Regions from separate parts of the Janthinobacterium kochi genome, predicted to be linked through region 1. Evidence: predicted binding sites of a transcription regulator. Region 1 holds the regulator's gene; each other region holds the start of a gene.
What was found. The regulator LexA, encoded in region 1, represses DNA repair genes until DNA is damaged. The targets are predictions, from matches to a motif close to ACTGTATNNNNATACAGT.

Region 1 (7,356 bases):
CGAGAACACGGCCACGGGCAAGCCGCTGTCGATGGCCACGTTTTCGCCAATGTTGACGGAAAACGCCGTCTTGCCCATCGAAGGACGGCCCGCCACGATCACCAGGTCGCCCGGCTGCAGACCGGAGGTCATGCGGTCCAGGTCGATGAAACCGGTGGGCACGCCCGTGATTTCACTCTGGTTGTCGCGGCTGTACAGCTCGTCAATACGCTCGACCACCTGCGTCAGCAGGGGCTGGATAGCGGTCCAGCCTTGGGCGCCGCGCGCGCCTTCTTCGGCGATGGCGAAAATCTTCGATTCGGCTTCGTCAAGCATCTGCTTGACTTCCTTGCCTTGCGGGCTGAAGGCCGTTCCGGAGATATCGTCGGCGACGGTGATAAGTTTGCGCAGCACGCCGCGGTCGCGCACGATCTCGGCATAACGCCGGATGTTCGCGGCCGATGGCGTGTTTTGCGCCATGGCGTTCAGGTAAGCGAGTCCGCCCACATCATCGGCCTTGCCGAGCTGGGTCAGGGTTTCAAAAACAGTAATGACATCGGCTGGCCTGGAGCCGTTAATCATCTTGACGATTTGTTCGAAGATGATCCGATGGTCATAGCGATAGAAATCCTCCGCATGCATGAAGTCGGCGATGCGGTCATACGCTGCATTGTCGCGCAGCAGACCACCGATAACGGATTGTTCTGCTTCGATCGAATGCGGCGGAATACGGAGGGAATCCAGTTGCGGATCAGAGGGGGCGTTCATGGCGCGAATTATACCCGCTTCGGCGTGCTGGCAAAAATAAAGGGCTGAAATTGAGCGAAAAAAAGGGCACAAAAAAGCCGGGCGAACCCGGCTTTTCATACTGCGGCAGCGCTTGCGGGCCAGGCCCGCAGACGATTACGCGTTCGCGTCTGGAACGACAGCGATAACAACTTCCACGACCACGTCGGTGTGCAGAGCAACCGAAACGTTGTGCTCGCCAACGATCTTCAGCGGGCCGGTAGGCATGCGGATTTGTGCTTTTTCAACAGCAAAACCTTGCTTGGTCAGCGCTTCAGCGATGTCGAAGTTGGTGACGGAACCGAACAGACGGCCATCGACGCCAGCTTTTTGAGCAACTTGAACGGTCAGACCGCTCAGTTTTTCGCCCTGGGCTTGCGATGCGGCCAGTTTGGCGGCAGCAGCTTTTTCCAGTTCGGCGCGCTTGACTTCGAATTCAGCCACAGCGGTAGCCGTAGCACGACGTGCCAGGCGTTGCGGGATCAGGAAGTTACGTGCGTAACCGTCTTTGACTTTGACGACTTCGCCGAGGTTACCGACGTTAACAACTTTTTCTAACAGAATGATTTGCATAGTTCTTCTCCAGGAATATCTGACCGATTAAGCGTGGTGCAGATCGGTGTATGGCAGCAGCGCGAGGAAGCGAGCGCGCTTGATTGCGGTGTCGACTTGGCGCTGGTAGTGCGCTTTGGTACCGGTCAGGCGTGCTGGCATGATCTTGCCGTTTTCTTGGACGAAGTCTTTCAGCGTGTCGACGTCTTTGTAGTCGACTTGCTCAACGTGAGCTGCGGTGAAGCGGCAGAACTTCTTGCGTTTGAACAACGGATTTTGCTGTTTGCGTTTTTCTTTAAGCTTGAGCTTATTTTTGTCGAACTTTTTACCGAATGCCATGTCAGGCTCCTGTATCTAAAATGCGCTAGTCGGGGTGACTGCACTAAAATCAATGATGTGAAACACCAAACTCTTGCTGTTGCGGCTCTTCCTCGCCAGGAAACCCGTGAACTGATAGACCCCGCCCAAGCTTGCCTGACTGAACCGGCCTGAAATTTCGCCAGCGGCTAGCGCGGCAACATCAAACTCGGTCAAACGGGCAATCCCTGCTTCCATCTGCTGCGAACTGTGTTGCAATACTGCATTCACAATCGGCAGCCCTGCCGGGGTATAGCGCAATATTTCGCGCTCGGCAATGATGGCGGTAACTTGTAGCTGGTTCAGCGCACGATCCTGGTCAAGAATTAAGCTGCTGCTGCGGCTGGAGCGGCTGCTGGTGCTTCGGTGCGGTGGCTTTTGGCCGCGTCTTCGCGTTGTACCGATTTCATCATCGGCGAAGGAGCTGTTTCAGCTTTCTTCATTTTAACGGTCAGGTGACGCAACACGGCATCATTGAATTTGAATGCTGTTTCCAACTCGACCAGGGTCTCGTTGTCGCATTCGATGTTCAGGCAGATGTAGTGTGCTTTAGGCAGCTTTTGGATCGAGTAAGCCATTTGACGGCGGCCCCAATCTTCCACGCGGTGAACCGAACCGCCGCGGGTGGTTACGCTGGCTTTGTAGCGTTCGATCATCGCGGGCACTTGCTCGCTTTGGTCCGGATGGACGATAAAGACTATTTCATAATGACGCATGCAAACTCCTTCAGGTCGGATTGATAATCGCCCACCCCGGCGTCAAGACGGGTGTGGGAAGGTCAGCCGAAGATTATAACCGCCTTTTGCAAACGTTTCAATCATTCCTTCAACAAGCGGCCCATGCACGGGCCTGGCCAGGCGCTTTTTCCTGTGCATTCCAGTATTTCGCACGAAATTCACGCAAATAAGGCAAATCCCCTTGCATAGTGGGCGATACTGTACAAAAATACAGACTGTTCATATAGACAGCATTTTAGTATGCACCCACCGCTCATGATCAAGCTGACAGCACGACAAGAACAAATCCTGAACCTGATCAAGGACGCGATTGAAAACACGGGTTTTCCTCCCACCCGTGCCGAAATCGCCAATGAACTGGGTTTCAAATCGGCCAATGCGGCCGAAGAGCATTTGCAGGCCCTGGCCCGCAAGGGCGCGATCGAGATTTCGCCCGGCACCTCGCGCGGCATCCGCCTGATCGGCACCGCAGCCGAAGCGGCGCCATCGAAGGTGCCTGCAGCACTGCTGATGTCGCTGCCCCTGATCGGCCGCGTGGCTGCCGGTTCACCCATCCTGGCACAGGAAAACCTGGAAGCGAGCTACAACGTGGACCCGGCCCTGTTCTCGGCCAAGCCCGACTTCCTGCTGAAGGTGCGCGGCTGGTCCATGCGCGACGCCGGCATCATGGATGGCGATTTATTGGCCGTCAAGAAAGTCGACAGCGCCAAGAACGGCCAGATCGTCGTCGCCCGTATCGGCGACGAAGTCACCGTCAAGCGCTACAAGAAGACGGGTTCCGTCATCGAACTGCTGCCGGAAAACCCCGACTTCAAGGTCATCACCGTATCGCCGGAAGATGAATTCGCACTGGAAGGACTTGCAGTGGGCTTGATGCGCAGTTGGCATTAAGTTGCATGCCGGGGTCAGACCCGGCGGGGGAATACGTCCCAATGGGACGTATTCCGATCGCGAAGCGACTGACCCCAGTTTTTAGTTGCGGTCCCCTCTCATGCCTGACACGCAAGTTTCGATGCCCGACAAAACCGTAGCGAGCGGAAGGGAGAGGTGGCCGAGAAGCGGAACCGTACTCTAGTACGGTGAGCATCGCAAGCCGCCTATACCGACGCGCAGTAGGTTTGGTTGGGCATCATTCCTCAAGCGCGCTGCGGAAGTCTTCAAGCAGATCCGCTTCATCCTCGATGCCGACTGACACGCGGATCAAGGACTCGGCAATGCCCATGTTGGCGCGGCGTTCGGCACCCATCTCGTAGAAAATCGTATGCGCGACGGGAATGACCAGGGTGCGCGTGTCGCCGAGGTTGCTCGCTGGAATGGCCAAGTTCAGGCGATTGAGGAAATCGAAGCAGTCGATGCCGTCCTTCAATTCAAAGCTGAACAGCGAGCCATAGCTGCGGAACAAGTCCGTCGCCAGCGCGTGCTGCGGGTGCGACGCCAAGCCGGGATAGTGCACGGCAGCCACGCGCGGGTCGGCGGCCAGCATGCTGGCCAGCGCCAGGGCGTTCGAGCAGGTGCGGTCCATGCGCAAGGCCATGGTTTCCGCGCCGACGGCGATATGGTGCGCCGCCTCCGGGCCCAGCGATGCGCCGAAATCGCGCAAGGCCTTGGCCCGGATTTGCGCGATGCCCCACTGCGCTGGCGCCGCCTTCTTATAATTGTCGAAAATGTTCGGGTACTGCGTCCAGTCGAACACGCCCGTGTCCGTCAAGCTGCCGCCCAGCGCATTGCCGTGGCCGCCGATGGATTTCGTCAAGGCATTGACCACCAGGCCAGCACCCACCGCTTTCGGGCGGAACAGGTAAGGCGTCGTCATGGTGTTGTCGACGATATACAGAATGCCCTTCTCGCGGCACAAGGCGCCGATCTTTGCCAGGTCGGCGATCTGCGTGCGCGGATTGGCGATGGTTTCCACGAAAACAATCCGCGTTTGCGGCGTGATGGCGGCCGCCACGTTGGCCACCTCGGTGGCATCGACGAAGGAGACGGCGATGCCCTGCCCCGTCACCGTTTGCCACAGGCTGTTGGTGTTGCCAAACAAAAAGGCCGACGACACCACATGGTCGCCCGCGCGCAGCAGCGACTGCACCACGGCGCCGATGGCGCCCATGCCGGTGGCGAAACACAAGGTCGCCACGCCATCTTCCATCTTGTTGACCTTGTCTTCCAGCGCGGAAACGGTCGGATTGCCCTGGCGGCCGTAGCGAAAGCCCGGCTCCTTGCCCTGGAACACGGAAGCGAGCTGGCGCGCGTCGCTGTAGCCGAAAGCGACGGAGGTATGCACAGGCTTGTGCAGCGAGCCGTGCTCGATGCCCTTGCGGCGGTCGTTGTGCAGAATGGTGGTGGTAAAGCCGTAGTTTTTTTTATCGTTCATGATCGCGGAGAAAAAAATGCCCGGCATCGGCCGGGCAAGTTACCTATGCTTCTGTCGTCGCCAGGTTCAGGTTCAGCTGGGAACGCGGCGTATCTTCCGGCGCTGTCGCCTTCGGATGGTGGCGCGCATATTCCAGGCGGTCCAGGTATTCCTGCGACACGTCGCCCGTCACGTACACGCCATCGAAGCACGACGCCTCGAAGTTCGTCAGGGCCGGGTTGACGTCGGCGATCGCCTGCTTCAGGTCGTCGATATCCTGGTACACCAGGTAGTCGGCCGTGATTTCGCGGCACACTTCTTCCGTCGTGCGCCCGTAGGCGATCAGTTCGTCGCGCGTCGGCATGTCGATGCCATACACGTTCGGGTAGATGACCGGTGGCGCGGCCGAGGCGAAGATGACTTTCGTCGCGCCCGCTTCGCGTGCCATCTGCACGATTTCACGGCTGGTGGTGCCGCGCACGATGGAATCGTCGACCAGCAACACGACTTTATCCTTGAATTCGGACGGGATCGCGTTGAGCTTCTGGCGCACGGATTTCTTGCGCGCCGCCTGGCCCGGCATGATGAAGGTACGGCCGATGTAGCGGTTCTTGATGAAGCCTTCGCGGTATTCCAGGTTCAGCGCCAGTGCCAGCTGGATGGCGGCCGGACGCGAGGAATCGGGAATCGGCATGACCACGTCAATATGTACGTCAGGCAATTCGGCACGGATCTTTTCAGCCAGGTATTCGCCCATTTTCAGGCGCGTGGCGTACACCGAGGCGCCGTCGATGACGGAATCGGGACGGGCCAGGTAGACGAATTCAAACACGCAGGGATTCAGGCTGGCATTGTCGGCGCACTGGGCGCTGTGCAATTTCTTGTCGGCATCGATGAAGACGGCTTCGCCGGGACCGATATCGCGCACGAAGCGGAAGCCCATGCCTTCCAGGGCCACGGATTCGGAGGCGATCAGGTATTCAGGACCCAGCTCCGTTTCATTGATGCCCAGGCACAGCGGACGGATGCCGTGCGGGTCACGGAAGGCCAGCAAGCCCACGCCGGCGATTTGCGCGACGGCAGCGTAGCCGCCCTTGACGCGGCGGTTCAGCACGGTGATAGCCTTGAAGATGGCTTCCGGGTCCAGGTTCAGGCCCGTCGTCGCTTCCTGGATTTCATGCGCCAGCACGTTGAGCAGCACTTCCGAATCGGAATCGGTATTGATGTGGCGGCGGTCGTTCTTGAACATTTCCTGTTTCAACTGTTCCCAGTTGGTCAGGTTGCCATTGTGCGCCAGGGTGATGCCGAACGGTGCATTCACATAAAACGGCTGTGCTTCCTCTTCGCTCGACGAACCGGCCGTCGGGTAGCGGCAATGGCCGATGCCCGTCGTGCCTTGCAGCGAACGCATGTTACGCGTACGGAAGACGTCACGCACGAGGCCATTGGCTTTGTGCATGGAAAACATACTGCTGTGATTGGTCGCAATCCCTGCCGCGTCCTGACCGCGATGTTGCAAGAGCAACAATGCATCATAGAGCAATTGATTGACAGGTTGATGGGAAACGACGCCGACGATGCCACACATGGTGTGCTCCTAAACTGTGCTACTGATTTTAAAAAAATTCAAAATTTCACATGCTGCGCGTAAGCGGCTGGCAGATAAGGCTTGATGGCGCGCGCGCCCTGCTCCGCGAACGGGCTGAGCAGCGCGTTTTTCCAGAATGACTGCTGCGGTATGGAAGTCATGCCACACAAGATGACGGCGGTCAGCACGATCACAAGGCCCCGCGCCACGCCGAACAGGCTGCCCAGGGTGCGGTCGGCCAGGCTCAGGCCCGTCACCTTGACCAGTGCGTCGACCGTCATGGAAAGCAATCCCATCAAAATACGCACGCCGATGAACAGCACCACGAAAGCCAGCAACAGACGGACGGCTTCGCCCGGCACGGCTTCCGGCAGGAATTTCGCCAGGGTGGCGCCATACGCGTTGGCAATGACGAATGCCACGATCCAGCTGACCAATGACAGTATTTCCTTGACCAGGCCGCGCATCATGCTGATCAGCACGGAAGTCACCAGCACAAACAGCACCAGATAATCGAAGATCGTCACGCGCGTTCAGCCTTGCAACATCACGCCGGCACCAGCGAACCGCCCAGGCCCAGCTTTTGCAGCTTGGCGCGGGTCTTTTCGGCATCTTCGCGGTTGCCGAACGGACCCACGCGCACGCGGATACGCTCGCCCGCCGGGCTGGAGACTCTCTGCGTATAGGATTTGATGCCCGCTTCGCGCAGCTTGTCCTGCAATTCATCGACCTTGTCCTGCGTCGCCAGGGCTGCCACCTGCACCACGAACTTGCCGTTGCCGGCGTCGTGTGCCTTGTCTTGTGCTTTCTCTTGCGGCTTGTCGAGTGGCTTGCCTTCCAGAATCGCCATGGCGCGCGCCGCATCGTCGGCCGATTGCGCCGGCTTGGCCGGCTTGGTCTCAGGCTTGGCTTCCGCTTTTACCTCATGCTTGGGTTCAGGCTTGGGCTCATGCTTCGGTTCCGGTTTCGGTTCCGGCTTGGTTTCGTGCTTCGGCTCCGGTTTTGGA
Region 2 (7,356 bases), on a different contig from region 1:
AGCGCTTTCATACGGAGTCAGGGTGGCAGGCAAACAAAGAAACCAGTGTACTCAGAGATGGCCAAATTTTCCAGAGGCGATCTGCAACGGCCCGCAACGGGCCCGCCATTCACGCAAGGCGCACAATCCACGCTATCATGCGCGTCATTCTCCACTGACATCGTGACCACATCATGACTTTGCGCATACTCGCCACTGGCGGCACTTTCGACAAACACTACAACGAATTGAACGGTACTCTGGGCTTTTCCGACAGTCATTTGCCGGCAGCGATTGCCCGCGCGCGCATGACGGCACCCGTGGCCCTGGAGCAACTGCCCCTGCTGGACTCGCTCGACATGCAGGATGCGGACCGCCAGCGCGTGCTGGCCTCGTGCCGCGCGGCACAGGAAAAAGCCATCGTCATCATCCACGGCACCGACACCATGCGCGAAACGGCGCAAGTGCTGGGCGCGGCGAACCTGCAGCAAACGGTGATTTTGACGGGCGCCATGATTCCCTATGAGATCGACAATTCCGATGCTCTGTTCAACCTGGGCTTTGCCTGCGGCGTGGCGCAAACCTTGCCAGCGGGCGTGTATGTGGCCATGAATGGCCAGATCTTCGCCTGGGACAATGTGCAAAAGAACCGCGCCGCCGGCGTGTTCCAGCCCTTGTAAGACGATGGCAGGCAGGATGCAAAAAGCAGACTGAAAAACGGTCTGACTGACATCCTGTCACAATTCGACAAGCCCGTTTTCAACGGGCTTTTTTTACGTTTTTTCGCCTTTCATAAATTCAGCAATACAACAGATTTCATCAAATTATTATAGGTAAAACATCAAATTGCCAATACAATAATTTTATGTTGTAAAAAAACACCATCTATCATTTTTAAAAACATCGGCATTATTAAATATAAAACTGCAATTTAACAATTGAGTTAAATATTCTTCTGTATCCATAATTTATTGCCAAATCCGACACGGTTGATGTGCATTTTTTCTTGCTGAGACGACATAATGTTTGCCTCGACAAGTCATAAGTGCATTTATAACAATATTGCGCTAAGTAGTCTTCCACTTCCCACCGACGTGGTTCCGCCTACCGTACACGAGCACCCTGGTCATCTATCCGATGGCTTGATACGTGCTCGTGTACCGCTTGTCGTTATTAAAACTACTACGGAGTAATTGTTACAATGGCATTTAAAGAAAAAATCGGCGTGCGCAGCGTACGCCTGGCCCTGACCGTCCTGGCAGGTAGCGTGTTGTTCTCTGGCCAATCCATGGCTGACGAAGCAATTCAAAAAGTTGAAATTACCGGTTCGAGTATCAAGCGTATCGCCGTCGAAGGCGCACTGCCTGTGCAGCGCCTGACGCAAGAAGCGATCGCCAAATCGGGCGCCACTTCCGTAGCCGACCTGATCCAGGCCCTGCCCGCCATGCAAGGCTTTACCATCGGCGCGGTCGCCGCTGGCTCGAATTCGGGCGGCAATACCAGCGCATCGCTGCACGGTATCGGCGAGACCTACACCCTGGTACTGCTGAATGGCCGCCGCATCGCGCCACAAGGCTCCGGCACCACGGTCAACCTGAACGCCATTCCGATGAGCGCAGTTGAGCGCGTCGAAGTCCTGACCGACGGCGCTTCGGCCCTGTACGGCTCGGACGCCATCGCCGGCGTAGTCAACTTCATCCTGAAGAAAAACCAGCAAGGCGCCACCCTGGAAGCCACCTACGGCGGTCCGGAAGACAAGGGCGGCAACGCCTGGAACACCAGCGTCACCTACGGTTTCGGCGACCTGGACGAAGACCGCTTCAACGTGCTGGTGTCGTACCGCCACGACGAGCAATCGAAACTGCGCGCTACCGACCGTACGTTCGCCGATAGCTCGTACCTGAAATTCGCCCGCGGCGGCAAGAACTACATCTGGGACCGCACCAGCACCTCGGCGGCACCGGCTGGCGCCACCGTAGCCTACAAAACGAAGGACAGCGTATCGACCGCCTTCACACCATATTATCTGCAAAACAACAAAACGTGCCCTGACGGTTTCGACCTCACCACCAGCAATGCCCGCGCTTGCGGTTTCGACACCGGTTCCACGGTGGAAATCGTGCCGCAATCGAAACGCGACAGCCTGTTCACCAAGGGTACCTACAAGCTGAACGACAACCTGAACGCGTTCGCCGAAGTCGCCTACTCGCGCTTCGACCTGACCGCGCGTATCGCCGCCAATCCGATTCCGATTTCGATCGCCAAGGACAGCGCGCTGTACAACACCTATGTGTCGCCCTACCTGACGCCAGCGCAACGTGCCGACGTCAAGTCGGTCACCGCCAACTACCGTACGACGGACTTTGGCCTGCGCGCCAGCAACACCATCACCGAAACCAAGCACATGGTGCTGGGCGTGGAAGGTGAACTGGGCGCTTGGAACTTCGAAAGCGGCCTGACCTGGTCGCAAAACTCGATCGACGAGCGCTACACGAGCGGTTACGCGACAAATCAGGGCTTCAAGGACATTCTGGCCAATCCGGATTTCAATCCGTTTGCAACAACGCAAAAGCCATCCGTGCAGTCGCAAATCGCTGGCGCGCAGTTCATCGGTTCGATCCGTACCGCGTCGACCACCATGCGCGGCATCGACACGCACGGTTCGCGTGAACTGTTCTCCTTGCCAGGCGGCAAGGCCAGCCTGGGTATCGGTGGCGATTACCGCACCTACCGCTATGAGCAGTCGCCAGACAGCAACGGCACGTCGAAGGATATCTACAACTTCAACACCTCGCCTGCCTACGACTTGAGCCGCGATACCTATGGCGCCTTCGTCGAGTTGCTGGCACCGCTGACCAAGTCGTTCGAAATGACCGTTGGCGGCCGTTACGATGCCGTCAAGGCGATCGATGACAAGCTGAACAGCAAAACTGTCGGCAAAAAAGACAGCGCCAATACCTACAAGGTATCGGCACGCTGGCAGCCGGTACAAACCGTGCTGATCCGCGGTTCCTACGGCACGGGCTTCAAGGCGCCAAGCATGCTGGATCTGGCACAGCCATTGGTCACTGCAGGCTTTACTGCCAAGAAATTTGATTGCCCTTACCCAGGTACGGCACTGTGCCGCGCGGAAGCAACGCAATACAACGCCATGTCGGAAGGCAATCCTGAGCTGCAATCGGAAAAATCGAAACAGTTCACCCTGGGCTTCCGTGTCGAGCCTAGCGCGGCCTTCTCGTTCGGCGCCGACCTGTGGGACGTGAAACTGCGCAATGCCGTATCGGAAATCACCGAAGCGCAGGCATTTGCCGATCCAGTCAAGTACGCGACGAGCTTCACGCAATATATCGAACCATCGACCGGCAATCCCTACTACGCGTTCAAGAAACTGTCGGTCAACATCGGCAAGAAGGAATACCGTGGTATCGACTGGGATCTGTCGGCCAACCACAAGTTTGACTTCGGCAAGCTGACCGCCCAACTGAGCGGTACGCACATGTTGCACGCCAACTACACCAAGGCAGGCAGCAACAACGTGTTCACCAGCAACATGGACTTCTTCGGCGACACCAACGAAGTCACGTTCCGCAACCTGATGAAGCTGACGACAACCCTCGATACGGGCCGCCTGAGCAACACGGTAACGGTCAACTACCGTAACGGCTACACCGATGCAGCCGCTACCGTGTACGACGTAGCAGCCGCAAAAGAAGTGAAGGATTTCCGCCTGCAAGTTCCGTCGTACACCACGTTCGACTGGCAAGCGCGTTTCGCCTTTGACAAGCAAACCACGATCCGCGCAGGCATCAAAAACCTGTTCGACCGTGCACCGCCGCTGTCGCTGCGTTCTTCGTCAGGCCACCAAGTCGGTTTCGACCCACGCTACGCCGATCCAATGATGCGTTCGTTCTACATCACCGGCAACTACAAGTTCTAATTTGACGTCGTGAATTAGCTTGTCTGGAAAGCGCCTTGCACTTCACCGTGCAAGGCGCTTTTTTTATGCAGCAACATACTCCACAGGCGAAAAAAAAGGAGCGTCAGCTCCTTTTCCGTACCTGTACAACTGCTTTTATGCAGTCGCTTCGCCGCCCAATGCTTCGACCACGTCGGCCATCAGCTTGGCGAGCTCGCCCGTCATCAGCATCAGGTCGCCGTCGAAACGCTCGTCGTCGTTCTTCGTGCTCGATTCCGTTTCCTTGATCACGTCCAGCGGCTTGACGCTCTTGATGGCCAGGGACTCCGTCAGCACGAACGAGATCTTGTCGTTCCACGTCATGGCCAGGCGCGTGCACTGCTTGCCGGCCGCGATGTGGCGGCGCACGTCGTCCGCTTCCAGGGTGTGGCGCACGTAGCGCACGGTGGCCTTGCTCTCGCCCGTGGCGCGCAATTCAGTGTCCATGTCGACCGTGAAGCCGGCAGGCGCATCGTCGGCCTGCAGCCACTCCGTCATCACCGCCACGGGCGAGCGCTGCACGCGCAGGCTTTCCAGCGGCAGTTTGTCCACGGCTTTCAACAGCAGCTTGATGACTTCATCGGCTTTTGCCGGGCTGGCGGCATCGACCACCAGCCAGCCATTGACCGGGTCGATCCAGGTCCAGACGTTGCTGCGGATGCTGAAGGCGCGCGGCAGCAGCTCGTCGGCCACGCGTTCCTTCAATTCTTTCATGGCTTTCTTGCCAGGCGCAAATCCTTGCGCTTCTTCCATCTCGGCAGCGCGGGCCTTGGCCACCTGGTTGATAACGGTGGCTGGCAACAGTTTCTTTTCCGTGCCCAGCAAGATCAACATTTGCTTGTTGACCACGTGCACCAGACCACCGTTCGGGCGCGGCGTATCCCAGCCCTGGCGCATCAGATCCATGCTGGTCGCCGGCGTAAATTTGTTCGAGGACAAGGCCTCTTCCAGTTGTTCTGGCGTGTAAGCCCACGGTGCGGGCAGGCGGTAAATCTGAAGATTCTTGAACCACATAGTTTTTGTCTTCCGTTTGTTTCAGTAGTGCCAGGGGAACGCCATTCTACACTTTCGACGTGAAAATGCCGTCAAAAGCGCGGTCCGGCGCGGTATGTATCTTGTAGGAAACGCCGCTAGAGGCTGGGAAACAGCTCCGCCTGGGCCGGCGCTTGCCGCGTCACCACGGCCGGATCGCACAAGGTCGAGATGCGCACGCCCAGCAGGCGGATTTTCTTTTCAAATGGCACGCGCCGCAAGCAGTCGCGGCTGGCGCGCAGGATGGCGGCGGCGTCCGCCGTGGCGCTGGGCAAGGTGATGTCGCGCGTGACGGTGCTGAAATCCTCGAAGCGCAGCTTGATGCCCACCGTGCGCCCCGCCAGCGATTGTTTATCCAGATCGCCCGCCACGCGCGTGCACAGGCTTTCCAGCTTTTCCGACAGGGTGGCGCGGTCGCGCACCACCTGCAAGTCGCGCTCGAACGTCGTTTCGCGGCTGACGGACTTGGTTTCCCGGCTCGTCTGCACGGGCCGCTCGTCGATGCCCAGCGCCGCCTGCCGCAGCCAGCCCGTGTACAGGTCACCGAACTGCGTGCGCAGCATGGTGAGATCGGCCCGCGCCAGCTCGCCGATGGTGACAATGCCCAGCGCTTCGAGCTTGGCCGTGGCCTTCGGGCCGATGCCATTGATCTTTTTTGCCGGCAAGGGCCACACGCGCGATGCAACATCCTCGGGCGACAAAATAGTGAGCCCGTCGGGCTTTTCCAGGTCGGAACAGATTTTTGCCAACAATTTGTTGGGCGCCAGGCCGACCGAGCACGACAGGCCTGTCGCCTCGAACACGGCCGCCTTCAGGCGCGCCGCCATGGCCGGCGCCTGCTCGCCGTATTCCGTCAGGTCGACATAGATTTCATCGATGCCGACGTTCTGGATGATCGGGCACAGCTGGGCCACGGCTTGCTTGAAGCGGGCCGAATACTCGCGGTAAGCCTCGAAGTCGGCGGGCAGCAGGATGCTGTCGGGCGCCAGTTTGGCCGCCTTCATGATGCCCATGGCGGAAAACACGCCAAACTTGCGCGCCGCGTAGGTCGAGGTGGTGACGACGCCGCGCCCCACGTAGTCGCGCATGCGCGCAAACTGCCGCGTGCCATCTTCCTGCAGCACCGGTTGCTGCAATCGCCCGCCGCCGATGACGACGGCTTCGCCGCGCAATTCGGGATATTTCAGCAGTTCCACAGAGGCAAAGAAGGCATCCATGTCCAGGTGGGCTATCCAGCGGCGGGCGGGTGGCTCGGGAAGTGGGGAGGCAGATGTGGTCAAGGACACCTCGCGGCAGGATACTGTAGTTATATACAGTATCGCTGGAAATGCCCGTGGATGCAAGTTGAAACGCATGCGCACCGCAGTTGCTTTTCTCAATGGCAAGATTACAATCCTGACACAACTATTCAAAGGAGTCGCCTTGTCCATTACCCATCACGCTGCGCGCCGCCGGTCCGCCTGGTTATCCATCTTGCCGGCCCTGCTGTTGTCCACCCTGGCGGCATCCGCGCTGGCCGCCGACGCCGCCACCGCCCCCGTGGCCGCCAAGACAGCCTGGCAGGAAACGCGCCACGGCACGCTCGTCACGGACGACTACCGCTGGCTGCAAAAGAAGACCGATCCTGCCGTGATCGACTACCTGAATGCGGAAAACGCCTACACGGCGGCCGTCACGGCCCCGATCCAGCCGCTGGCCGACAAGCTGACTGCGGAAATCAAGGGCCGCATGCAGGAAGTGGACCTGTCCGTGCCTGCGCGCCAGGGCAACTTTTACTATTACACGCGCACGGAAGCGGGCAAACAATACCCGCTGCATTGCCGCCGCCCTGTCGGCGCACATGGCGCCTACGATGCGCAGGCAGCTGAGGAAATCCTGCTGGACCAGAATCAATTGGCCGAAGGTCACAAATTCTTTGCCGTGCGCGCGTTTGCCATCAGCCCGAATGAGCAATTGTTGGCCTACACCACCGACACGACGGGTTTCCGCCAGTACGAGCTGCATGTCAAGGATTTGAAGACGGGCAAGTTGCTGGGCGACACCATGCAGCGCGTCACCTCGCTGGCCTGGGCGGCAGATAACGCCACCCTGATGCTGACGCAGGAAGACGCCACCACCAAGCGCGCGGACCGTTTGTTCCGCCTGGCCCTGGGCGGCACGGCGCAGCAGGTCTACCACGAGCCAGTGGAACAGTTCGCCATCGGCGTGAGCCGCACGCGCGATCATCGCTACTTTGTGCTCACCGCGCGCAGCACGGATACCAGCGAAGTGCTGCTGCTGCCAACGAGCAAGCCGCAAGGCAGTTTCCAGTCCGTGCTGATACGCGAAAAGGGCCACCGCTACGGCATCGAACACCGCGACGGCCAGCTGTATATTCTCACCAACAAAGA
Region 3 (7,356 bases), on a different contig from region 1:
CATAGGCGGCGATGAAGGCCACGGCCAGCAGCAGCAATTTGGAAATCGTCACGCGCTTTTGCGTCGAGGCGCTGGGATCGACCACCTTGTAATAGATGTCATGCGACAGGGCGTTGGAAATGGCCAGCAGCAAGCCGTCCGCCGTCGACAGGGCGGCGGCCAGGCCTCCGGCCGCCACCAGTCCGGAAATCACATAAGGCAGGCCGGCGATCTCGGGCGTGGCCAGCACCAGCACGTCGGCGTCGATGGAAATTTCCGCCAGTTGCACGATGCCGTCGCGGTTGACGTCGATGATACTGATCAGGGGGCTGAGCTTGTCCACATTGGCCCAGTACGATACCCAGGTGGGCAGGTTCGTGTATTGCGTGCCGACCAGTGCCGAGTAAATATCGTATTTGACCAGCACGGCCAGCGCGGGAATCGTGAGGTAGATCAACAAGATGAAGAACAGGGTCCAGAAGACGGACACGCGCGCTTCGTGCACGGAGGGCGTGGTGTAGGAGCGCATCAGGATATGCGGCAGGGCGGCCGTGCCCAACATCATGCAAAACACGAGGGCCAGGAAATTGTTGCGCTTGATGTCGGACTGCTCGCGGTCCGCGGCGGGAAACGGCTGCGCGTGCGGAATGATCGGCTCGGCGCGTTTCTGATTCTGCGCCTGCATCGCCTGCCACAGCACGCGTGCCTCGTCCGGGCTTTTCGGATAGGCAATCAGGTAGCGCTCCGCGTTGCGGATATCGAATAGCGAAGTATTGCGTTGGCGCAAACTATCGAGCTGGCGCTGGGCCGCCAGGCGGCCTTGCTCCCAGGAGCCGGGCAAGCCGGCGATGCGCGCCTGGTAGCTTTGCGCGCGCTGGCGGAAGATGGCGCGCACTTCGTTTTCTTTCGGGTCCGTTTCCAGCACGTGTTCGCGCGCGCTCAGTTGCGGCAACACCTTGCCGTAGGCGATCTGCGGCACGGGATTGTCCGCATGCTTGACCGACAGCCACATGGCGGGAATCAGAAAGGCGACCAGGATGATGATGTACTGCGCCACCTGCGTCCAGGTGATGGCGCGCATGCCGCCAAGAAAGGAGCAGACGAGGATGCTGGCCAGGCCCAGGAAGATGCCGACGGAAAAATCCACGCCCGTGAAGCGCGAGGCGATCAGGCCGACGGCATAGATCTGCGCCACGACATACGTAAACGACACGATGATGGTGGCGGCCACGGCCACCACGCGCACGCTGGCGCCGCGTTTGTCGGTGCCGCTGCCGTAGCGGGCGGCGAGGAAGTCGGGAATCGTGTACTGGCTGAACTTGCGCAGGTAGGGTGCGATCAAGAGCGCCACCAGGCAATAGCCGCCCGTCCAGCCCATGATGAAGGCCAGGCCGTCGAAACCATTCAGGTACAGGCCGCCGGCCAGGCTGATGAAGCTGGCGGCCGAAATCCAGTCGGCGGCCGTGGCCATGCCGTTGAACATGGCTGGCACCCGGCGCCCTGCCACATAGTATTCGGTGACATTCGAGGTGCGGCTGATGACGCCGATGGTGGCGTACAGGGTGATGGTGACCAGCATGAACAGGTAGCCGATCCACGCGCGCGGCATGCCCTCCTGTTCCAGCACCGCCAGGGCCAGCAGGAAGGCGGCAAAACCGGCCGTAAACAGCAGGTAGTAGCGGCACAGCCGCGCAAAGAAGCTGCGCTGGCCGTTCATGCGTGCTCCTCGGCATGAAAAGCCCGGTCCAGGCGCCGCATGCGCCAGGCATAGAAGGCGATGATGGCCAGATACACCAGCGAGGCGCCCTGGGCCGCCATGTAGAAGGGCAGCGGCCAGCCGAACAAGTTCAGGTGCAACAGTTCGCGCGCATAAAACACGGTCAGAAAGCCCGTCAGCAGCCAGATCAGCAGCAGGATGGCCGTCAGGCGCCGCGTCTTGTGCCAGTGAACATCGAGGCGCGCCTGCAGTTCGGGGCTGGGCGTGCGCGCCGGCCGTGCCGGGGGAACGGTTGTTCTCGGCTTATCCATACGTGATGTGATCCTCTTCTGGCGCATCCGGCAACAGCAGGGCGATGCTCAGGCGCAGCAGGGTGCCCGGCAGCTTCGGCGACTGCGCGCGCGGATTGTTAAAAATGTCGACTTCGGCGCCATGCTGCTGGGCAATCTCACGCACGATGGCCAGGCCCAGTCCGCTGCCGTCGACATTGCTGCCGAGAATACGGTAAAAGCGTTCGAACACGTGCGCCCGCTCGGCCGGCGGTATGCCGGGGCCCGTATCCTCCACTTCCAGGATGGCCAGTTCCAGGGTGCTGCGCACGCGTATCGTGACGCTGCCGCCGGCCGGCGTGTAGCGCAGGGCATTGTCGATCAAATTACTCAGCAGCTCGCGCAGCATCATGGCATTGCCGGAAATCATGATCGAATAGGCGGGCTGCTCGAAGCCCAGGTCGATATGCTGGGCAAACGAGGCTTGCACCCAGTCCTGCACCACGCCGCGCGCCAGTTCGCTCAGCTCGATCGGCTCGAACGCCGTGCCCGCCTGTGGCTGGTTTTCCGCACGCGCCAGGGCCAGCAGCTGGTTGACCAGGCGCGTGGCCGCTTCCGAACTTTTCGCCAGTTGCAGCAGCGAGCGGTGAATCTCGTCGTGGTCGGTCTGGCGCAGGGCCAGCTCGGATTGCATGCGCATGCCGGCCAGCGGTGTTTTCATCTGGTGCGCGGCATCGGCGATGAAGCGTTTCTGCATGTCGATCGACAGCGATAGCCGCGCCAGCATCTCGTTGAGCGAACCGACCAGTGGCGTGATTTCCTCGGGCACCTGGCCCGATTCGATGGGGGAGAGGTCGTCGGGCGGCCGCGCGCGTATGCGCTCCTGCAATTGCGCCAGCGGCGACAGGCCGCGCGCCAGGGCAAACCAGACCAGGGCCAGGATCACGGGCAGGATGATGAACTGTGGCAAGATCACGCCCTTGATGATTTCATTGGCCAGCTGGGCGCGCTTTTCCAGCGTCTCGGCCACTTGCACCAGCGTGCGGCGCGGTTCGTCGCCGCTGCCGGACGGCATGTCGAGATAGCTGAACGCCACGCGCACGGGCGTGCCGTGGATGGTGTCGTTGCGAAACAGCACCATGCCGCTGCGGTATTTGTCGGGGTCTTGCGGCGGCGGCAAGTCGCGGTCGCCGTCGAGGTATTCGCCGTGCCCGCCCACCACCAGGTAATACAGGGTATCGACATCGTCGCCGCGCAGGAAGTCGCGGCCCTTGTTATTGCTGTTCTTGTCCGGCACGCGGCGCAGCATCGCGCCGTCGGCCTGTTTGACCTGTTGCGTCAGCACCGTCACGCTGTCTTCCAGCGCATGGTCGAAGGGCTGATTGGCGATGCCCTTGGCCACCAGATAGGTGATGGCGATGCTCATCGGCCACAGCAGCAGCAAGGGCGCCAGCATCCAGTCGAGGATTTCGCCAAACAGCGAATGCTCGATGGTGTCATCCTGCTCCGTGGTGGGCGGCTCGAACCAGTCGTCGTCGTCCGCCTCGTCCGCTGGCGCCTCGCGCGCCTTCACTTGGTTACGGGTCCGCTGGCCGGGCCTGCCGACTCGCCCGCTTCGGCATTCAGGCGCGCCGCTTCCGAGTATTTTTCCAGGCAATAACCAAGGCCGCGCACGGTGGCGATGCGCACGCCGCCCACCTCGATCTTCTTGCGCAAACGGTGCACATACACTTCGATGGCGTTGTTCGACACCTCTTCGCCCCATTCGCACAGGTGGTCGACCAGCTGCTCTTTCGAAACGAGGCGGCCGGTGCGGCCCAGCAGAATTTCCAGCAAGCCCAGTTCGCGCGCCGACAGGTCGAGCATCTGATCGTTGATGTAGGCGCTACGCCCCACCTGGTCGTAGCTGAGGGGGCCGTGCTTGATGACGGTGGCGCCGCCGCCGGCGCCGCGGCGCGTCAGGGCGCGCACTCTTGCCTCCAGTTCCGACAGGGCGAACGGCTTGGCCATATAATCATCGGCACCCAGGTCGAGGCCATTCACGCGTTGTTCGATGGAATCGGCGGCCGTCAGGATCAACACCGGCAGCAGCGAGGCGCGCGCGCGCAGGCGGCGCAGCACCTCCAGGCCGGACATCTTCGGCAGCCCCAGGTCGAGGATCAGCAGGTCGAATTCCTGGGTGGACAGGGCCGTATCGGCTTCCTGGCCGGTCTTGACGTAGTCGATTGCATAACCGGATTGGCGCAGCGAGCGGGTCAGGCCATCGGCCAGCACGCTGTCATCTTCGGCAAGTAAAATACGCATGGTGCACTTCCTATGCTTGCGACGGTAGAAGCTTGTATTGTGTTTCATTTTCCGCAAGGTGGATAGTTTTTGTGAAAAACCAGGGTTGTATTGATCTGTTTCAAAACAAATCCACGTTCCGCTTGCATTGATCACTGTTTTTTTATACAGTACTGTCTGTGTAAAGAATTTAACCCACTGGCGCTATCGCAGGCTGCAGGATTCAAATGGATTCGCAACTGTAGAACGGCTGAAAGAACATATGGACGATAAAAAAGCTGTAGTACCCGCATCGGAAAAAGCCAAGGCGCTCGCCGCTGCACTGGCGCAGATCGAGAAGCAGTTTGGCAAAGGTTCGGTCATGCGCATGGATGCCAGCGCGGTGATCGAAGAAGTGCAAGTCGTGTCGACCGGTTCGCTCGGCCTCGATATCGCGCTGGGCGTGGGCGGCTTGCCACGCGGCCGCGTGGTGGAAATCTACGGTCCGGAATCGTCGGGTAAAACCACCCTGACCCTGCAAACCATTGCTGAAATGCAAAAATTGGGCGGCACTTGCGCCTTTATCGATGCCGAGCACGCGCTGGACGTCGGTTACGCGCAAAAACTGGGCGTGAACCTGCACGAATTGCTGATCTCGCAACCGGATACGGGCGAGCAGGCGCTGGAAATCTGCGACGCCCTCGTGCGTTCGGGCAGCGTCGACCTGGTCGTCATCGACTCCGTGGCGGCACTGACGCCACGCGCCGAGATCGAAGGCGACATGGGCGATTCCCTGCCAGGCTTGCAAGCGCGCCTGATGTCGCAAGCCCTGCGTAAATTGACCGGTTCTATCAACCGTACGAATACCCTGGTCATCTTCATCAACCAGATCCGCATGAAAATCGGCGTGATGTTCGGCAGCCCGGAAACCACCACCGGCGGCAATGCGCTGAAATTCTACGCCTCCGTGCGCCTCGATATCCGCCGCACCGGCTCGATCAAGTCCGGCGACGAAGTGATCGGCAACGAAACCAAAGTCAAGGTCGTCAAGAACAAGATCGCGCCACCGTTCAAGGAAGCGCACTTCGACATCCTGTACGGCGCCGGCACCTCGCGCGAAGGCGAAATCCTGGATCTGGGCTCGGATGCCAAGATCGTGGAAAAATCCGGTTCGTGGTACAGCTACAACGGCGAACGCATCGGCCAGGGCAAGGATAACGCCCGTGCCTTCCTGCAAGAGCGTCCGGCGCTGGCCCGCGAAATCGAAAACAAGGTCCGCGCTTCGCTGGGCGTGCGCGAACTGCCACCGCTGGCTGCTGAAAAGCCGGAAAAAGCGGATAAAGCCGCTGACAAGGCTGCCAAGGCGGAAGCCAAGGCAGAGTAGGTCGGATTAGCGCGGCAAATCCGCGCGTAATCCGACAACACCACAGACGTCAACAATGTTGTCGGATCAGACGCCAACAATGTTGTCGGATTACGGCCCAAGAGGCCTAATCCGACCTACGCATGGCTTGCCGCAAGGTAGGACCCTGATCGCCGTCCCGCGCTGTTGCGCTGGGCGGCGATTGTGTTTGGGTGCTGTGATCGTGGAATGAAAGACAAGGTGGGTGTATGGCCGCAGTACAACTAAGCCTGAAGGGCAGGGCGCTCCGCTTTCTATCGATGCGTGAGCATAGCCGCATGGAATTGCGGCGCAAGCTGCAGCGCCATGCGCAGGAGGGCGATGACGTGGAAGCCTTGCTCGACAGCCTGGAGCAAGCCAACTGGCTGTCGCAGGAGCGCTTTTCGGAATCGCTGATCCATCGCCGCTCGGCCCGCTTCGGCAATAGCCGCATCATGGCGGAATTGCAAAGCCATGGCATAGGCGGCGAAGCGCTGCAGGAACTCAAGGCGGGCCTGGCCGAAGGCGAGACCGCGCGCGCCTGCGAAGTGTGGCGCCGCAAATTTGGTGAAGTGGCGCAGGATGCCGAACAGCGCAACAAGCAGATGCGTTTTTTGATGCAGCGCGGCTTTTCGCAGCGCGCCGTACACGTCGCCCTGAAGGGGCTGGACCCTGACGAGGAATAAGGTGGGCGCCGGCATGTCACCGGGACTGCAGGCGCGACGGTCCGGCCGCTTTCCCGTTCATCTGGCCCCGCCGGCCTAGCCACGCCCGTGCCGCCGTTGCCATGCCGCCATGAACTGCGCTTTCAAACGCCGTCTGTTTATAGTATGGTGACGCCGCGCGATAGGGTATTCTGGCGCTCGAACGCTGTGCGATGCGCGCAGTACCACTGATCTTGACAGGATGCGAGATGAGCAACTGGAATGCCGGCTACATGGCCGAAATCGCCTATACCTATGGCTATTACGAAGAATTGAATCCTTTGCGCCTGCGGCTGCCCCTGCTGGCCGCCGGCCTCGCCTTGCCGGCCAGCGGCACGGCCTGCGAGCTGGGCTTTGGCCAGGGCATCAGCGCCAACATCCATGCGGCGGCGTCCGCCACGCGCTGGTATGGCAATGATTTCAATCCTTCGCAGGCCGCATTTGCGCAGGAGCTGGCCAGCGCAGCCTGCGCCGGCGCGCAGTTCACGGATGAATCGTTCGCGCAGTTTTGCTGCCGCGATGACTTGCCCGATTTCGACTTTATTTGCCTGCACGGGATATGGAGCTGGGTCTCGGCGGAAAATCGCGCCTTGATCGTCGACTTCCTGCAGCGCAAGCTGAAAGTGGGCGGCGTTGCCTATATCAGCTATAACACGCAGCCGGGCTGGGGGGCCATGATGCCGATGCGCGACCTGCTGGCCGAACATAGCCGCGTCATGAGCGCGCCCGGCGTGGGTGTGTTGGCACGAGTCGACGGTGCCATCGATTTCGTTGAACGGATGATCGCCGTGCAACCACGCTACCTGGAGGCTAATCCCCTGTTGCTGGACCGTTTCGAGAAGCTGAAAGCGCTGGACCGCAACTATGTTGCGCACGAATATTTCAATTCTGATTGGCAGCCGATGGCATTTTCCCGCCTGGCCGCCATGCTGGGCGAGGCCAAGCTGGAGTTCGTCGCCTCCGCCAACTATACCGCTCTGATCGACATGTTGAACCTGACGGCCGAGCACCAGCAATTCCTTGCCGAGATACCCGATCCCATCT
Region 4 (7,356 bases), 140 kb from region 1:
CGGCCATCGCTTATGCGGCGATTCAGCAGTGGGGCGCGGCGCTCGACGAGGTGCGGCAGAATGGCGGCGCGCCGTATGTCTCGATCCTGTGGGTGTGGGATGCGCAGCAATTGCGCCATGACGCGCGTTTCAGTCCCACGGGCGGCGCCGGGCGCTACACGATAGGGCGCTATGCCATCGGCGGCACGACGCTGCATATCAACTCGCTGCGCGCGCTGGCGCTGGACTTTGCGCCGGCCCGCTTCGATATCCTCAATACCCTGCATGCGCAGCGCTACTTTGCCACCTTGTCCGATTATTTCCGCATCCTCATCCTGTGCGAATACGGCGGCATGTATATGGATGTCGATACGATCCCGCACAATCCGGCGACGATTTTCCTGATGAAGCCGGAAGTGCCCGATTATTTCCAGCGCAAGGATGGTGACAGCGAAGAGCGCCGGCATGTCAGCTGGATGAATCTGTTCCTCGATGAAACGGGCATGCTGATCGCCAAGAAGAACGATGCCGCGCTGCGTGTGATCCAGCGCAATGTGAATCTCGCCTATGCGGGCATCAATGGGGAGATTCCCCGCTCCTGCCCGCAATTCGAGGCGCAGCTGTTTGGCCAGTTCTATGCCGAATGGAAGAAAAACCTGGGCGTGACCCTGCTCAGCCATGCCGAGTTTTACCAGCGCTATTGCGTGCTGTATGACGGCGCGCGGGAAGCGGTGGCGGGCGGCATCCGCGGCATGCGCTTGCTGGACGATATCATTACCGACATACATATCCCGCTCAGCGACGAGGAGCGGCGCGCGTATGCGCGCTGCGTGGCGCGGCTAGCCGAAATCGACTGGCAACTCGATGATCCTTTGCGCCTGCCCGACATCGTCGATGTGTTCGATATCGAGGAAGTGCCGCGCATGGCGTATGCGGCCCAGTTGCGGGCGGAAATCGATCATTTTCACTATTACTCGGTGCTGTCGGACGACCCGCAGCTGGACCGCGTGAATGCCGTCTTTTGCCGCTACTTGCTGGCCCACCGCTCGCAGCAGATTGCTGCCGGTAATTTCTGGCGCCCCACCGTGGGCCGCCACGGAAGCCGCATGCCGGCCGCCGGCGATGCCGCCCCGTCCGGCAACGAAGTGCAGGCGGGCCTGCTGTCGCATGCGCCGCTCAAGCTGGTGGCGGGCGAACTGCTGGGCGACGAGGCGAAGAACCGCATGGCCAAATTGCTGTTTGCCACCAGTTACCTCGAATACTGTTCGTTCGGCAATAAACTCAATCTGCAATTTGTCGAACTGCAGCGGCGGCAGAACATCGACCCCTACCTGGCGCACATTCACGGCCTGCATGACGAGGACGAGCGTTTCATCGGCTTCTTCACGGCCGCGACGATGGCCGAGTTCCAGGCTTGCGGCGCCGTCTCGTATTACCGCGATGACATGAAGGCGCTCGACGATGCGTATGATGCCTTCGTGCTCGCGCATGCGCGCGCCGACGACTGTTTCGTCAGCAGCCTGGCCATCGACGAGAAATACCGGGGCCAGGGTTTATTCAGGCAGATGTTCCATGAAATCCGTGACCTGGCCAGCCGCAAGGGGTGCGCGCGCATCACCTTGACGGTATGGGAAAAGAGCGAAGCGCTGCAAGTGTATCTGCACAAGGGCTTTCGCAGCGTGGGCACGTTCGACTATGCTTACAGCCTGTTTTATGACCGTTTGCACTTCCTGGTGTATGAAGGAAACTGAGGAGGGGAACGGAGGCGGGAAACTGAAGGAAGCGGGGGCGGCCGGCAGCCGCCCCGTGCATGCTTACAAAGCCAGGAAAGCCAGGGCCGCCACGGCCGTCGGCAGCAGGGCGCCGGCCAGCAGGCCGACAGCGCCGATCGATTCATCCTGGAAGCCGCGGCGCAGCAGGGATACGCCGGCCGGGTTCGGCGCGTTGGCGATGACGGTCAGACCGCCACCGGCCACGGCACCGGCCACCAGCATGTATTTCGCTTCGTCCGTCATGCCGACGATCAGCGAACCGAGGTAAGTCAGGGCCGCATTGTCGGTGATCGCCGTCAAGCCCAGGGCGCCGAAGAACAGGGCCAGCGGCTTCAGGCTCGAGACGATGGGCTGCAACCACCATTGCTGCATGCCGCCCAGTACCACCAGGCCGCCCAGGAAGAAGCCGACCAATAAACCCTCTTTCAGGATCAGCGGGCTTTGATAGCGCTCATATGCCTGCACGAAGCCGAGGAAGAACAGGAACAGACCGAAGAACAGCACGGGATGGTGTGCCAGTGCCACCACGCCGCCCAGCACGATCATGTGCACCACGCTGACGGCCAGCGGCACTTTCGGCGCTTCGACTTCGCCGGCCTTCGGCTTGATATCGGAGGTGTTGCTGTGCAGGTATTTGCGCAGCAATATGCTCACGCCCGTGGCGTTGACCAGCACGGCGATGGCGGCCTTCCAACCGAAATGGCTGGCCATGTAGGCGCTGTCCCAGTTCCACGTGGTGGCCACCATCAGCACGGGCGGCGCCGCGTACGAAGTCAGGGTGCCGCCGATGGAAACGTTGACGAACAGCACGCCCAGCGCGCCGTATTTCAGCCATTCAGGAATGCCCGGGCGGAAGATTTGCGGCGCCAGCATCAGCGCGGCCAGGGTCATGGCGGCCGGTTCCGTGATCATCGAACCCGTCAGGGGTACGAGCGCCAGGCCCAGCCAGACGAGGGCCAGTTCCGTGCGCAGCGGCATCACGCGCGCCACGCCTTTGAGCAGGCGCTGCACGGCGTCGAGCACGGGGCGCGAGGCGGCCACCACCATGACGACGAAGACGAACAGCGGTTCCGTGTACTGGCGCGATTCGGCATACTCGATGGCCGCATCGCCGCCCGAGACAAAGGCCATGATGATGATCAGAATGAAGGCCCAGAAGCCGAACACGACTTCCACTTCGCCCAGCAGGTGCAGCAAGCCAGCATGACGGGGGTGGCGCTGCGATAATGTTTCAAACGACTTGGCGGCGAAGGTGTGGATGAGCGCAAGGCCGAAGACGATTGCGCTGATGAGTTGGATGGTAGTCAAATGCGTTTCCTTATGGACGGAGGAAGCCGCCCGGTGCATCGCCGGGCGGTAAGGAGAGTGCTTATGGTACAGCAATCGATGCCAGAAACGGGGTTTTTCGGACATCGTGGGAGCGCTGCCGGAGGGAGTGCGAACAGATAAGCCTTGCCAAAAGTGGGCGCGGATAGTACTGTATATGCATACAGTATTTATCTTTATATTTAATTATGCAACATTCACAATTGATGGCCTCGCCTGAAGCCTTGCACCCGTCTTTATGGCGTGCATCGCAGCTGGGACAGGGCGCCGTGCGCTGCCTGGACACGGGCTTCGCCGCCCTGTCCGCGCAACTGCCCGGCGGTGGCTGGCCCAGCGGCAGCCTCATCGATCTGCTGGTGCAGCAGCCGGGCAGCGGCGAATTGCGTTTGCTGGCGCCCGCGCTGGCGCAGCTGCCGGGCTTGCCCATCGTGCTGTTGCAGCCGCCCCATCCGCCGCAGGCGCTGGCCTTGGCCGCGCAGGGTCTGGCACCATCACAGCTGCTGTGGCTCAAAAGCGCCGGCAGCAAGGATGCCTTGTGGGCGGCGGAAAACATCTTGCGCAGTGGCAGTTGCGGCGCCTTGTTGTTCTGGCAGTCGCACGTGCGCGCCGACAGCCTGCGCCGCCTGCACCTGGCCGCGCAAAGCGGCAACACCCTGTTCTGCATGCTGCGCCCGCTGCACGGCGCGCAGGATGCGTCGCCGGCGCCGCTGCGCCTGTCCGTGCGCCCGGCCGCCGGCGGCATCGAGATCGGCTTCATCAAGCGCCGGGGACCGCAGCGCGACGCGCCCCTGTTCCTGCCCCTGCAACCTCCTTCTTTACTGCTGCGCCATGCGACTCTGGATCGGCCTGTGCCTGCCCCGGCTCCCGCTCGAAGTGTTTTGCCCGCGCTGGTCGGCTGACATTCTCGGCGTGGTGCTGGAGCAGGAGCAAGTGATGGCCCTGTCGCCGCTGGCACGGGCGGCCGGCATCCGGCCGGGCATGCGCCGCGCGGGCGCGCTGATGCTGGCGCCGCAGGCGCGCCTGCATGAACGCTCGCCCGAGCTGGAAGCGCAGGCCCTGCAAGCGGTGGCGCTGGCGCTGCTGCAATACTCGCCGCTGGTGGCGCAGGGCGAGGAAGCGACCCTGCTGGTCGATGCGGGCGCCAGCCTGCGCCTGTTCGGCGGCGTGCGCGCCCTGTGCCGGCAGATTGCGGCCAGTTTGCGCGCGCTCGGCTACACGGCCCAGCTGTCGTGCGCGCCCACGGCGCGCGGCGCCTGGTTGCTGGCGCGCGCCGCTACGCGCCGGGGCCGCGTGCTGGGCATGGATAGTCTCGTGCGCCGCCTCGACCGCCTGCCGTGCGCCTTGCTGCCACCCGCGCGCCCCTATCTCGACTGGTTCGAGGGCATCGGTTGCCGCACCCTGGGGCAGCTGCGCCAGTTGCCGCGGCCCGGCTTGCAGCGCCGTTGCGGCGGGGCCTTGCTGGACATGCTCGACGATGCGCATGGCCACAGCACGGAATTGTTCGTGTGGCTCGAAGCGCCGCCCACGTTCCGCGCCAGCCTGGAATTGTTCGACCGCGTGGAGCATGCGGACGCCTTACTGTTCGGCGCGCGCCGCCTGCTGCAGCAAATGACGGGCTGGCTGTGCGCGCGGCAATTTGCCGTCGAGCGCATACAACTGCTGCTGGCGCACGAGCGGGGCAGGGTGGCGCGCCCGCCCACCGTCATCGACCTGGCGCTGGGCGAGGCCGTCTGGCGCGACGAGCATCTGGTGCGTTTGCTCAAGGAGCGCCTGGCACAGCTGGTACTGGACGCGCCCGTGATCGGCTTGACCCTGGAAGCACTGCAGGTGCAGCCCATGGCGCCACCCAGCGAGAGCCTGTTTCCCGAACCGGGCGGCACGCCGCAGGAGCGCCAGCGCCTGATGGAATTGCTGGTGGCGCGCCTGGGCGCGGAGAATGTCTTGCAGGCATCCCCGCGCGCCGATTACCGGCCCGAAGCGGCCAACCAGTGGCTGCCGTTGCCGGCCAAGCCCGTTTCAAGAAGCGCGCTACCGGATTTGCCGCCCGGCTTGCCCGGCATGCCCCGTCCCGGCTGGCTGCTGGCCCAGCCCATCGCCCTCTTGATGCGCGAGCACCGGCCCTTTTATGGCTCGCCCCTGAAGATGGTGTCTGTCGCCGAGCGCATCGAGGCGGGCTGGTGGGGCCAGTCGCAGGCGCGCGATTATTTCATCGCCGAAGGCCTCGACCACGCCCACTACTGGGTCTACCGCGAACGCATCGCCGGCAGCGGAGAAGACACCGCGCCGCGCTGGTTCCTGCATGGCTTGTTTGGCTGAATGTGCTGTCCTGCTGAAACGGCCATGCTTGGCTATACTTGCTCGCACCGCGTCAACCACTTCAATAAGGATTCCCATGTCCCAACTCTCCGACTTTCCCATCACCGAGAAATGGCCTGCCCGGCATCCCGAGCGCCTGCAGCTGTACTCGCTGCCCACGCCGAACGGCATCAAGGTCTCGATCCTGCTGGAAGAGCTGGGCCTGGCGTACGAGCCGCACCTGGTCAGCTTCGAGCAAAACGACCAGCTGTCGCCCGCCTTCCTGTCGCTCAATCCGAACAACAAGATTCCCGCCATCCTCGATCCGCACGGTCCCGACGGCAAGCCGCTGGCCCTGTTCGAGTCGGGCGCCATCCTGCTGTACCTGGCGGAAAAGACGGGCAAGTTCCTGCCGCAGGACGCGGGCCTGCGCTATGCAACGATACAGTGGCTGATGTTTCAGATGGGCGGTATCGGCCCCATGTTTGGCCAGGTGGGCTTCTTCCATAAATTCGCCGGCAAGGACTACGCAGACAAGCGCCCCCTTGACCGCTATCTCGGCGAGGCCAAGCGCCTGCTGGGCGTGCTCGAGCAGCGCCTGCAGGGCCGCGACTGGATCATGGGTAGTCAGTACACGATTGCCGACATCGCCATCTTCCCGTGGGTGCGCTGCCTGGTGGGTTTTTATGGTGCGGGCGAGCTGGTCGGTTTTAATAACTTCCCGAATGTGCAGCGCGTGCTGGACGCGTTTCTGGCCCGGCCTGCCGTCATCAAGGGCCTGGATATACCGAAGCGCGATTAAGGTTGGCCAACTGCGGCGGTGGCCGGGCGGCGCTACAATGCGCCATCGGCCGCCCTGCGCGGCAGCTTTGATCTGAGACAATGAAATCCACCCGGCAAGATTTTCCCGGTGCGCATGGCCATGTGCTGGCGGCGCGCCTCGACGCACCCGACGACACCGTCCGCGCGTACGCGCTGTTCGCCCACTGTTTTACCTGCGGCAAGGACGTGCTGGCCGCGCGGCGCATCGCGCAAGGCTTGACGGAGCACGGCATCGCCGTGCTGCGCTTCGACTTCACGGGGCTGGGCGCCAGCGAGGGCGAGTTTGCCGCCACGAATTTTTCGTCGAATGTCGACGATTTGCTGGCCGCTGCCGATTTCCTGCGGGCAAAACATGCTGCGCCGCAATTGCTGATCGGCCACAGCCTGGGCGGCGCCGCCGTGCTGGCCGCTGCCGCGCAAGTGCCGGAAGCGACCGCCGTGGTGACCCTGGCCGCCCCCAGCACGCCCGCGTATGTCACGCGCATGTTCAGCGCGCACCTGGAGCAAATCGCCGCCGAGGGCGAGGCACTGGTGCAACTGGAAGGGCGGCCATTTCGCATCCGCCAGCAATTCGTCGACGACGCGGGCAGCCACAGCCTGAAGGAGCACATCGCCGGCCTGCGCCGCGCCCTGCTGGTGATGCACGCGCCGAACGACACGACGGTGAGCCTGTCGAACGCGATGGAGATATTTATGGCCGCGAAGCACCCGAAAAGCTTCGTCTCGCTCGACGATGCCGATCACTTGTTGACGGGGCGCAATGACGCAGCGTATGTCGCCAATGTGATTGCCGCCTGGAGCGCGCGCTATATCAACTAAGCTGAACTAAGCGGTCGCGCATGAAAAACGCCGCGTCAGCAGAAGCTGGCGCGGCGCAGATCGGGGGGAGGAAACGGATCAGTCCTCGTCGAACTCGGCGGAAAGATCTTTCCAGCCCTTGCTGACGGCAAAGGCGGAAAACTCTTCCGGTGCTTCCAGGACGATCAGTTTCTTGTCTTGCAAGCCCAGGTCGCCATGGCCGAAGTCGGGGCCTACATAGCCGAGGCTGCGCAAGCGGGTCAGGATGTGACCGACCAGGGTCTTGTCCTTGTAGGCGCCCGCTTCGAGCGGAGCGGCGAAATCGACGTAGACGTCGATGATGCCGTAGCCTTCGTCAAAGATG

Region 2: dinB (DNA polymerase IV) is a predicted target of LexA. The motif match lies at 6,266-6,283, and genes of this name have one in related genera.
Region 3: recA (recombinase RecA) is a predicted target of LexA. The motif match lies at 4,403-4,420, and genes of this name have one in related genera.
Region 4: imuA (translesion DNA synthesis-associated protein ImuA) is a predicted target of LexA. The motif match lies at 3,228-3,245, and genes of this name have one in related genera.

The regions. Positions count from the first base shown of each region.
Region 1 covers NZ_JBNYXO010000008.1:168,063-175,418, reverse strand. The annotation lists gene ACQ4WL_RS18440 (replicative DNA helicase) at 1-747, opposite strand, end outside; gene rplI (50S ribosomal protein L9) at 883-1,338, opposite strand; gene rpsR (30S ribosomal protein S18) at 1,366-1,656, opposite strand; gene priB (primosomal replication protein N) at 1,672-1,980, opposite strand; gene rpsF (30S ribosomal protein S6) at 2,001-2,390, opposite strand; gene lexA (transcriptional repressor LexA) at 2,667-3,302, shown strand; gene ACQ4WL_RS18410 (cystathionine gamma-synthase family protein) at 3,541-4,782, opposite strand; gene purF (amidophosphoribosyltransferase) at 4,826-6,349, opposite strand; gene ACQ4WL_RS18400 (CvpA family protein) at 6,388-6,876, opposite strand; gene ACQ4WL_RS18395 (SPOR domain-containing protein) at 6,897-7,356, opposite strand, start outside.
Region 2 covers NZ_JBNYXO010000010.1:82,754-90,109, forward strand. The annotation lists gene ACQ4WL_RS20265 (L-asparaginase) at 1-11, opposite strand, end outside; gene ACQ4WL_RS20270 (asparaginase domain-containing protein) at 174-659, shown strand; gene ACQ4WL_RS20275 (TonB-dependent receptor) at 1,181-3,916, shown strand; gene ACQ4WL_RS20280 (recombination-associated protein RdgC) at 4,052-4,948, opposite strand; gene dinB (DNA polymerase IV) at 5,065-6,183, opposite strand; gene ACQ4WL_RS20290 (S9 family peptidase) at 6,389-7,356, shown strand, end outside.
Region 3 covers NZ_JBNYXO010000002.1:637,259-644,614, reverse strand. The annotation lists gene ACQ4WL_RS07260 (sodium:solute symporter family protein) at 1-1,696, opposite strand, end outside; gene ACQ4WL_RS07255 (DUF4212 domain-containing protein) at 1,693-2,007, opposite strand; gene ACQ4WL_RS07250 (sensor histidine kinase) at 2,000-3,538, opposite strand; gene ACQ4WL_RS07245 (response regulator) at 3,535-4,269, opposite strand; gene recA (recombinase RecA) at 4,511-5,611, shown strand; gene recX (recombination regulator RecX) at 5,839-6,294, shown strand; gene ACQ4WL_RS07230 (methyltransferase regulatory domain-containing protein) at 6,522-7,356, shown strand, end outside.
Region 4 covers NZ_JBNYXO010000008.1:25,554-32,909, forward strand. The annotation lists gene ACQ4WL_RS17785 (GNAT family N-acetyltransferase) at 1-1,730, shown strand, start outside; gene ACQ4WL_RS17790 (putative Na+/H+ antiporter) at 1,794-3,059, opposite strand; gene imuA (translesion DNA synthesis-associated protein ImuA) at 3,266-3,976, shown strand; gene ACQ4WL_RS17800 (Y-family DNA polymerase) at 3,906-5,393, shown strand; gene ACQ4WL_RS17805 (glutathione binding-like protein) at 5,470-6,174, shown strand; gene ACQ4WL_RS17810 (alpha/beta hydrolase family protein) at 6,255-7,013, shown strand; gene ACQ4WL_RS17815 (hypothetical protein) at 7,092-7,356, opposite strand, start outside.